Regions from separate parts of the Burkholderia sp. LMU1-1-1.1 genome, predicted to be linked through region 2. Evidence: predicted binding sites of a transcription regulator. Region 2 holds the regulator's gene; the other holds the start of a gene.

Region 1 (3,923 bases), 310 kb from region 2:
GCGAAGGCCACCTCGTCGAGGAAGCACTCCAGGTAAATCGTATTCTGGTTCAGGTTCACGCCGCGCCAGAAGCCCGCCGGCACCGGCGGATTGCGCATCGCGTGATCGATCAGCAGATTCGGGAACGAATAACCGATCGACGCTTCCGGCCCCGGCGCGTTAAGCCCCTGGAACACAACGGGGTCCTTGCCATCCTTGATCGCCATGCCGAGCGAAGCGAGGATGGACTGCCCGGCGATGCGCATGTGCAGGCCGGTGATATTGCCCTTGGCATCCAGGCCGGCGGTCAGCTTGCACTGCGTGATCGGATGGTAGCGGCCATGCAGCATGTCCTCTTCGCGCGTCCAGATCAGCTTGACCGGGGTGCCGGGCATCTCCTTGGCGATCTTCACCGCCTGTGTCACCCAGTCGTGCGATGCGCCGCGCCGGCCAAAGCCGCCGCCCAGGTGCATCTTGTAGACGTCGCACTTGGCCGCCGGCAGGCCCGCCGCTTCGGACGTCGCCGCCAGCGCGGCCTCGCCGTTCTGCGTCGGCGTCCACACCTCGCAGCGCTCGGGCGTCCAGATCACCGTCGCGTTCATGGTTTCCATGGTCGCGTGGTTCTGCCACGGGAACGAATACACCGCTTCGACGGTGCGGGCCGCCGACTTGATCGCCGCCTTGGCGTCGCCGTTGGAGTTGCCGACCACCGCATCGGGCGCGTCGAGCGCCGCCTTCAACGTCGCCGCCACGTCCTTGCTCGACAAATTCGCGTTGGGCCCCTTGTCCCATTCAATAGGCAAGGCATCCAAAGCCGACTTGGCGCGCCACCAGGTGTCCGCCACCACCGCCACGGCGCTGTCGCCGACCTTGATCACCTTCTTCACGCCGGGGCGCTTCTCGATCGCGGCCGCGTCGAAGCTCTTGACGGTGCCGCCGAACACCGGGCAATCCTTGATGGCGGCGTTGAGCAGGCCGGGCATCTTGATGTCCATGCCGTAGATTTGGGCGCCGGTGGTCTTGTCCACCGTATCGAGGCGCGCCAGGCGCTTGCCGACCAGCTTCCAGTCCTTCGGGTCCTTGAGCATGACTTCGGCCGGAGGGCTCAGCTTCGACGCCGCCTCCGCCACCTTGCCGTAGCTGATCGAGCGTCCGCTCGCCTCGTGCGTGATCACGCTGACGGCTGCCACGCATTCGGACGACGGCACCTTCCACGCGTCGGCCGCCGCCTGCACCAACAAGGTGCGCGCGGTGGCGCCGCCCTTGCGTACCAGGTCGTGCGATTCGCGGATGCCACGGCTGCCGCCGGTGGAGAAGCTGCCCCAGACGCGCTTGCGCGCCAGGTTCTGCCCCGGGGTCGGATACTCGGTGGTGACTTTGCTCCAGTCGGCGTCCAGCTCCTCGGCCACCAGCTGCGCCAGGCCGGTCAAGGTTCCCTGGCCCATCTCGGAGCGGGCGATGCGGATCACGATGGTGTCGTCGGACTTGACGACCACCCAGGCGTTCACCTCGGGCGTGCCCTTGGAGGATGCCGGGGCGCCCTGCGCCACGGCCTCGAACGGAATATGAAACGCCACCACCAGGCTGCCGGCGGCCGCGCCCTTCAGGAAGCCCCTGCGCGAGGCGGAGCTTGGCAAAACAGGAGCGCCGCTCATACCTTGCCTCCTTCCACGTGCTGGATATTGAGGCCCGCGTTTTTCGGATCGCCGCCCTTGACCACCACATGGATCGCCGCCCGCACCCGGTTGTAGGTGCCGCATCGACAGATATTGGACATCGCCATATCGATGTCGGCGTCGGTGGCCTTCGGCTTTTCGCGTATCAGCGCGGCGGCGGCCATGATCATGCCGGACTGGCAGAAGCCGCACTGCGGCACGTCCAGCGCGGCCCAGGCCTTCTGGATCGCGTGCGAGCCGTCCTTGGACAAGCCCTCGATGGTGGTGATCTTTTGTTCGGCGGTGACGGTGGACACGGGCCGCACGCAGCTGCGCGTCGGCTCGCCGTCGATATGCACGGTGCAGGCGCCGCATTGCGCCACGCCGCAGCCGTACTTGGTGCCGGTCAGCCCCAGTTGTTCGCGTATGACCCACAACAGCGGCGTGTCGTCCTCCGCCTCGAATTCGCGTACCACGCCGTTGACGTTCAATTTAGCCATGCACTTCTCCCTGGATTTTGGTTGCCCGAATAGACCGCTGGTGATACTACACCCACTACATTAACTCTGCAGCATGTACGAAATATTTCCATTCTTGACTTGGATCAAAGTTTTTCATGCTTCAGATCAATAGACTTGATTGCGTTACTTACGACGACATCAAAGAGGAAGTGAAATGAGCAAGACCAAGGCAATCGCAGCAGCAGTACTGGCCACCCTGGGCATGGGTGTCGCAATGGGCAGCGCCGTGGCGCAAGAGTCGCCATGGCTGGTGCGCGTGCGCGCCGTGAATCTGAACACGGCCGACAAGTCGGACCCGGTCGGCGGCGTGGGCGCGTCGGACCGCCTCACCGTCAGCGACAAGACCATCCCCGAATTCGACATCTCCTATTTCTTCACGCCCAACCTGGCGGCGGAGCTGGTGCTGACCTATCCGCAAAAGCACGACGTCTATCTGGACGGCGCCAACATCGGCACCTTCAAGCACCTGCCGCCGTCGCTGCTGGTGCAGTACCACTTCACGCCGGACGCGCCGCTCAAGCCTTACGTCGGTGCCGGCATCAACTACACCACGCTGTCCAAGGTGCGCCTGCTTAACGGGCAGGCCAGCCTGGAACACGACAGCGTCGGCCTGGTGGTGCAGGCGGGCGTCGACTACGCCATCGACAAGCAATGGTCGCTCAACTTCGACGTCAAGAAAGCGCAGATCCGCAGCGACGTCATGATCGGCGGCGCCAAGGCCAGCCGCGTCAAGGTCGATCCGCTGATGATCGGCGTGGGTGTCGGTTACCGATTCTAAACCGCGGAATACCGTTCCGCCATCTTCTGTTCGCGGAACGCTTCCGTCATAAAATCCACGAATGCCCGCGTCTTCGCGGGCATTAGCTTTTGGCTGGTGAAGTACAGCGAGATCGCGCCGATATCGACATACCAGTCGGGCAGCACGCGTCGCAGCTCGCCGCTGTCCAAATGCGTCCCCAGATCGGTCATCACCAGCAGCGCCACGCCCATGCCCATCAAGGCCGCGCTGCGGATCGCATCGGGATCGTTCAGAAACACGCGCGGCCGCAGCACCGCCGACATGCCATCGCCGGCGCGATTGCGCATCTCCCACGACTTGGCCCGGCCGCTCTGCGGCGAGCGCATGACGATAGCGTCGAGGTCCGCCAGGTCCGCCGGCGTCACCGGCGGCTTGCGTCCCTTCAGATACGCCGGCGAGGCCACCAAGACACCGTGCGCCGGCATCAACTCCCGCGCCACCACGCCCGGCGCCAAATCGAAACCGCCGCCGATCGCCGCATCGAAGCCGCCGGCCACCAGATCGACCCGGCGGTTTTCCACATTGACGTCCAGGGTCAACGCCGGATAGCGCGCCATAAACGCCGGCATCAGCGGCAGCACGTGCCGGCGGCCGAAACCCGGCGCCATGCTCAGTTTGAGCACGCCGGCCGGCTCGCCCGCCTTGGCCGTCACCTCCGCGATCGCGCCCTGGATGCCGTCCAGCCCCGCGCCGACGGAATTCAGAAACCGCTCGCCGGCCTCGGTCAGGGTCAGGCCGCGCGTGGTGCGCTGGAACAGCCGCACGCCGAGGTTGCGCTCCAGCTGCGCCACGTTGCGGCTGACGGCGGCCGGCGTCAGCGCCAGGCGCCGGGCCGCCGCCGAAAAACTGGAGGATTCCGCGCTGCGGACGAAGGATTCAAGGTTGGACAGGGTTTCCAAAGCGATGCTTTCAACGTTTGCTTGAAGCTGATACTACCAAGCTATGACTACCCATAGCAAGTGACGGCGG
Region 2 (3,923 bases):
CCGACAAGGCGATGATGTCGAGCAGCATGCTCAGCTTGTCGTCGAGTTCCTCGGCGGTGCGGCCGATCAGCGCCGTTTGCTGGGTGAAAAGTACCTTGGTGAAATCCGCCTTCATGCGTTGCATCTGAACCACGGTCACCAGCGCGATCATCAGGATCGACGTGATGCTGGTCGCCAGCGCAACTTTAGCCTTGATGCCAAGTGGCTTCATTTCATCCTTGTCGGGCGGGTCGGACATGAGTTGGAGAACCACAGGCGGAGTTTATCGCGCCGCGCTTGGGAATTCTCCTATCAATGCCCGACCTTGGCAACAGTATTAACGCCGTGCGGCGGCGATGATCACGTCGGCGACTTTTTGCGGCTGCGACAGCATCGGCACGTGGCTCGCTTTCAGCGTGATAGTGGTGGCGTTGATTTTCTTCGCGAACGCTTGCTGCAAGGCCGGATCGATCATGCGGTCTTCCGAGGCGGCGATGTAGTAGTTCGCCTTGTTTCTCCAGGCCGCCACGGTGGTCTTGTCGGCGAAGGCCTTGGCGGCGATCGGGCCCTGGGTGGCGGCGATCAGCGCGGCGGTGGCCGGCGGCACGTCCTGGGCGAAGTTGGTGGCGACCGATTCGGCGGGCAGCCACAGGAAACCGCTGGCGTCGGCTTGCAAGGTGGGGACGCCCGGCGGCACGGCGTAGCCCTTGCCCAGTTCGCCGCTGGCCTGGCCTTCCGACGGTGCGAACGCGGCCACGTAGACCAGCGCCTTGACCTTGTCGCTGGTGCCCGCCTCGGTGATCACGGTGCCGCCCCACGAGTGGCCGACCAGCACCACTTTACCGGTTTGCGCGTCGATCACGCGCTGGGCGGCGGCGACGTCGTCCGCCAGCGAGGTCAGCGGGTTTTGCACGGCCACCACCTTCAAGCCCTTGGCTTGCAGCAGAGGGATGACTTTCTCCCAGCTGGAACCGTCGGCGAAGGCGCCGTGCACCAGCACCACGGTGGTGTCGGCGGCCGGCGTGGCGGCTTGGGCGGTCAGGACGGTGGCGGCCAGCAGGGCGGAGGCGATGATCGAGCGTTTCATGGTGATTCCTTTCGAGGTTGGTTGTTTGCGATTAAATAGTGTGCTACTTGCTTGAGTTGAACTATAGCGAACAATCGAATAGTGCGCAAGTTAAATTTGCGCGAATGTCGAAATATTTTGCGGGGAAGGCGCCGCCGGCGAAAAGTCGCTTGCAGCCAGCAAGTTCGCTGACGGGGCGAATACCTGATCGGCGCGCTGCGACATCGCCCACAACGGCGACTAATGGTCTACACTGGCGGCATGATAAGAGACCTTCCCTCACTGGTGCTGCCCGGCGCCACCATCGACATCCTCAAGGCAAGTTGCGCCAACTGCAGCATGCACCAGCTGTGTCTGCCGATGGGCTTGGGCAACGAAGACATGGACCGGCTCGACGAGATCATCGGCCGCCGCCGCAAGGTCGCGCGGGGCGCCACCTTGTTCCGCATCGGCGATCCGTTCGTGAACCTGTACGCGATCCGGCTCGGGCATTTCAAGACCTACCAAGTCAACCGCGAGGGCGCCGAGCAGATCACCGGTTTCCAGATGGCGGGCGAGCTGCTGGGCATGGACGCCATCAGCACCGACCTGCACCATTGCACCGCCGTCGCGCTGGAAGACAGCGAGGTGTGCGAGATTCCTTTCGGCAGCCTGCAACAGCTGCTGGCCGACATGCCGACCCTGCTGCGGCACTTCCACCGTATGATGAGCCAGGAGATCACGCGCGAGCAAAGCGTCATGCTCCTGCTGGGCAATATGCAGGCCACGCAGCGCTTCGCCGCCTTCCTGGTCAACCTGTCGTCGCGCTACGAGGCGCGCGGCTACTCGCCCAACACCTTCCAGCTGCGCATGTCTCGCGAAGAGATCGGCAACTACCTCGGCCTGACGATCGAAAGCATCAGCCGCCTGCTGTCGAAGTTCAAGAAGGAAGGCCTGCTGCGCGTGAGCAACCGCGAAATCGAACTGCTCGATCCGCCCATGCTCAAGGCCATCACGGCCGGCACCCAGACCTGCCATTAGCGGCGGAATGACCACGTGGATCCACGATTGCGGTCGGTTCCCCGGCCAAAATCAGCATCCAACCACGGGGTTATTCGGCACGCAGGGTGACGCTGCGCTGCGCCGGCCAGCTCCAGGCGCCGGCCAGGCGCCAGTCGCGTTTTTCGCCTTCCACCAGCACCACCCAGCGGCTGCGCTCGAGCATCGGCAGATTGATCTGGAAGGCGCCGAATTCATCCGGCCGCACCACCAGCTGGATATCCTTGGCCGGCAACGTGGCATGCGACAGGCGCACGAACAATCGTTCCGTCTTGCCGTGGTCGTCGCTATCGCGGCGCAGCTGGCCGGCCAGGATGCCTTGCGTGGCGTCGTAACCGATCGACAGCGACAACCCCAGCGCGCTGGCCACGCGGTCGCGCCGCAAGTCCTGGTTGATGGCCTTGCCCTGCTTGTAGTAGTCGCCCACCACCAGCGCGTCCTGCCGCGTGAAGGCGAGGTAGCCGGTGTAGACGCCGGCGACGATGACGATCGCCGGTCCGGCCATCAGCAGCCACGGCCAGCGCTGCCTCCACCACGGCGTCACCGTGGCATGCGATATCGATACGGTCATGGCGTTCTCCTTAGCGCGGTACGATGAATACCGCGTCCTCCTTCACATGCAGCGACGGGTCGTCGACCGACGTCAGCTCGACGGCGATCTTGTTCGAGCCCGGATGGGCGGCGCCGTGCGCCGTGCGCAGCCGGATCGGATGCGCCTTGGTTTCGGTGGCCTCGACCCGCACCAGCTCCGGCGTCACCTGCGACAAGGTGGCGATACCGCTGACACGGATGCGGTAGGTCTGCGCCCGCTCGGAGGTGTTCATGATCTGCAGCCGGTAGACGTTTTCGATCATGCCGTCCTCGACCTCGCGGCCCATGGCGCCACGGTCGCGGATCACGTCCAGCTTGAGCGGCACCCGCAGGTACAGCGCGGTGCCGACGGCGGCCACGATCAACGCCAGGATGGCGGCGTAGATCTGCACGCGCGGACGCAGCGTGCGCCGGCGGATCTGCGTCGGCGTGTAGTGCATGGTCATGGCGCGCTCGGTGCTGTAGCGGATCAGGCCGCGCGGCAGGCCGATCTTGTCCATGACGCCGTTGCAGGCGTCGACGCAGGCGGCGCAGCCTATGCATTCGTATTGCAGGCCGTTGCGGATGTCGATGCCGGTCGGACACACCTGCACGCACATCGAGCAGTCGATGCAGTCGCCGCCCTTGCCGGCCGCTTTCTTCGACAGCGGCATGCGCGGCTCGCCCCGCTCGCCCGAATAGGTGATGATCAGCGTGTCGCGGTCGAACATCGAGCTCTGGAAGCGGGCGTACGGGCACATGTACTTGCACACCTGCTCGCGCATCCAGCCGGCGTTGCCGTAGGTGGCGAAGCTGTAGAACACCACCCAGAACCATTCCCACGGGCCGAAGTTCAACGTCAGCACCTCTTCGGCCAGCAATTTGATCGGCGTGAAATAGCCGACGAAGGTGAAGCCGGTCCACAGCGCCACCGCGCCCCAGGCCAGGTGCTTGGCGCTCTTTTTCGCGAATTTGGCGGCCGACGGCGGCTGGCGGTCGAGCGCCATGCGCGCGCTGCGCTTGCCTTCGATCTTGCGCTCTATCCACAGGAAGATTTCGGTGTACACCGTTTGCGGACAGGCGAAGCCGCACCAGACGCGCCCCGCCACCGCCGTCGCCAGGAACAGCAGATAGGCGCAGATGATCAGCAGCGCGGCCAGGTAGATGAAATCCTGCGGCCACAACACCAGGCCGAAGATGTAGAACTTGCGCGCGCCCAGGTCGAACAACAGGGCCTGGCGGCCGTTCCATTGCAGCCACGGCGTGCAAT

Evidence for each region. The regulator FNR, encoded in region 2, switches genes on or off when oxygen is low (the NO sensors DNR and NnrR bind a similar motif). The targets are predictions, from matches to a motif close to TTGATNNNNATCAA.
Region 1: the regulator FNR is predicted to act here: its motif matches at 2,229-2,242, upstream of MRBLMU1_RS23945 (OmpW/AlkL family protein).

What each region holds. Positions count from the first base shown of each region.
Region 1 is NZ_JBEGHG010000045.1:84,590-88,512, forward strand. It holds gene MRBLMU1_RS23935 (xanthine dehydrogenase family protein molybdopterin-binding subunit) at 1-1,634, opposite strand, end outside; gene MRBLMU1_RS23940 ((2Fe-2S)-binding protein) at 1,631-2,134, opposite strand; gene MRBLMU1_RS23945 (OmpW/AlkL family protein) at 2,310-2,933, shown strand; gene MRBLMU1_RS23950 (LysR family transcriptional regulator) at 2,930-3,853, opposite strand.
Region 2 is NZ_JBEGHG010000045.1:397,156-401,078, reverse strand. It holds gene MRBLMU1_RS25220 (response regulator) at 1-211, opposite strand, end outside; gene MRBLMU1_RS25215 (alpha/beta fold hydrolase) at 317-1,066, opposite strand; gene fnr (fumarate/nitrate reduction transcriptional regulator Fnr) at 1,307-2,065, shown strand; gene MRBLMU1_RS25205 (FixH family protein) at 2,136-2,654, opposite strand; gene ccoG (cytochrome c oxidase accessory protein CcoG) at 2,665-3,923, opposite strand, start outside.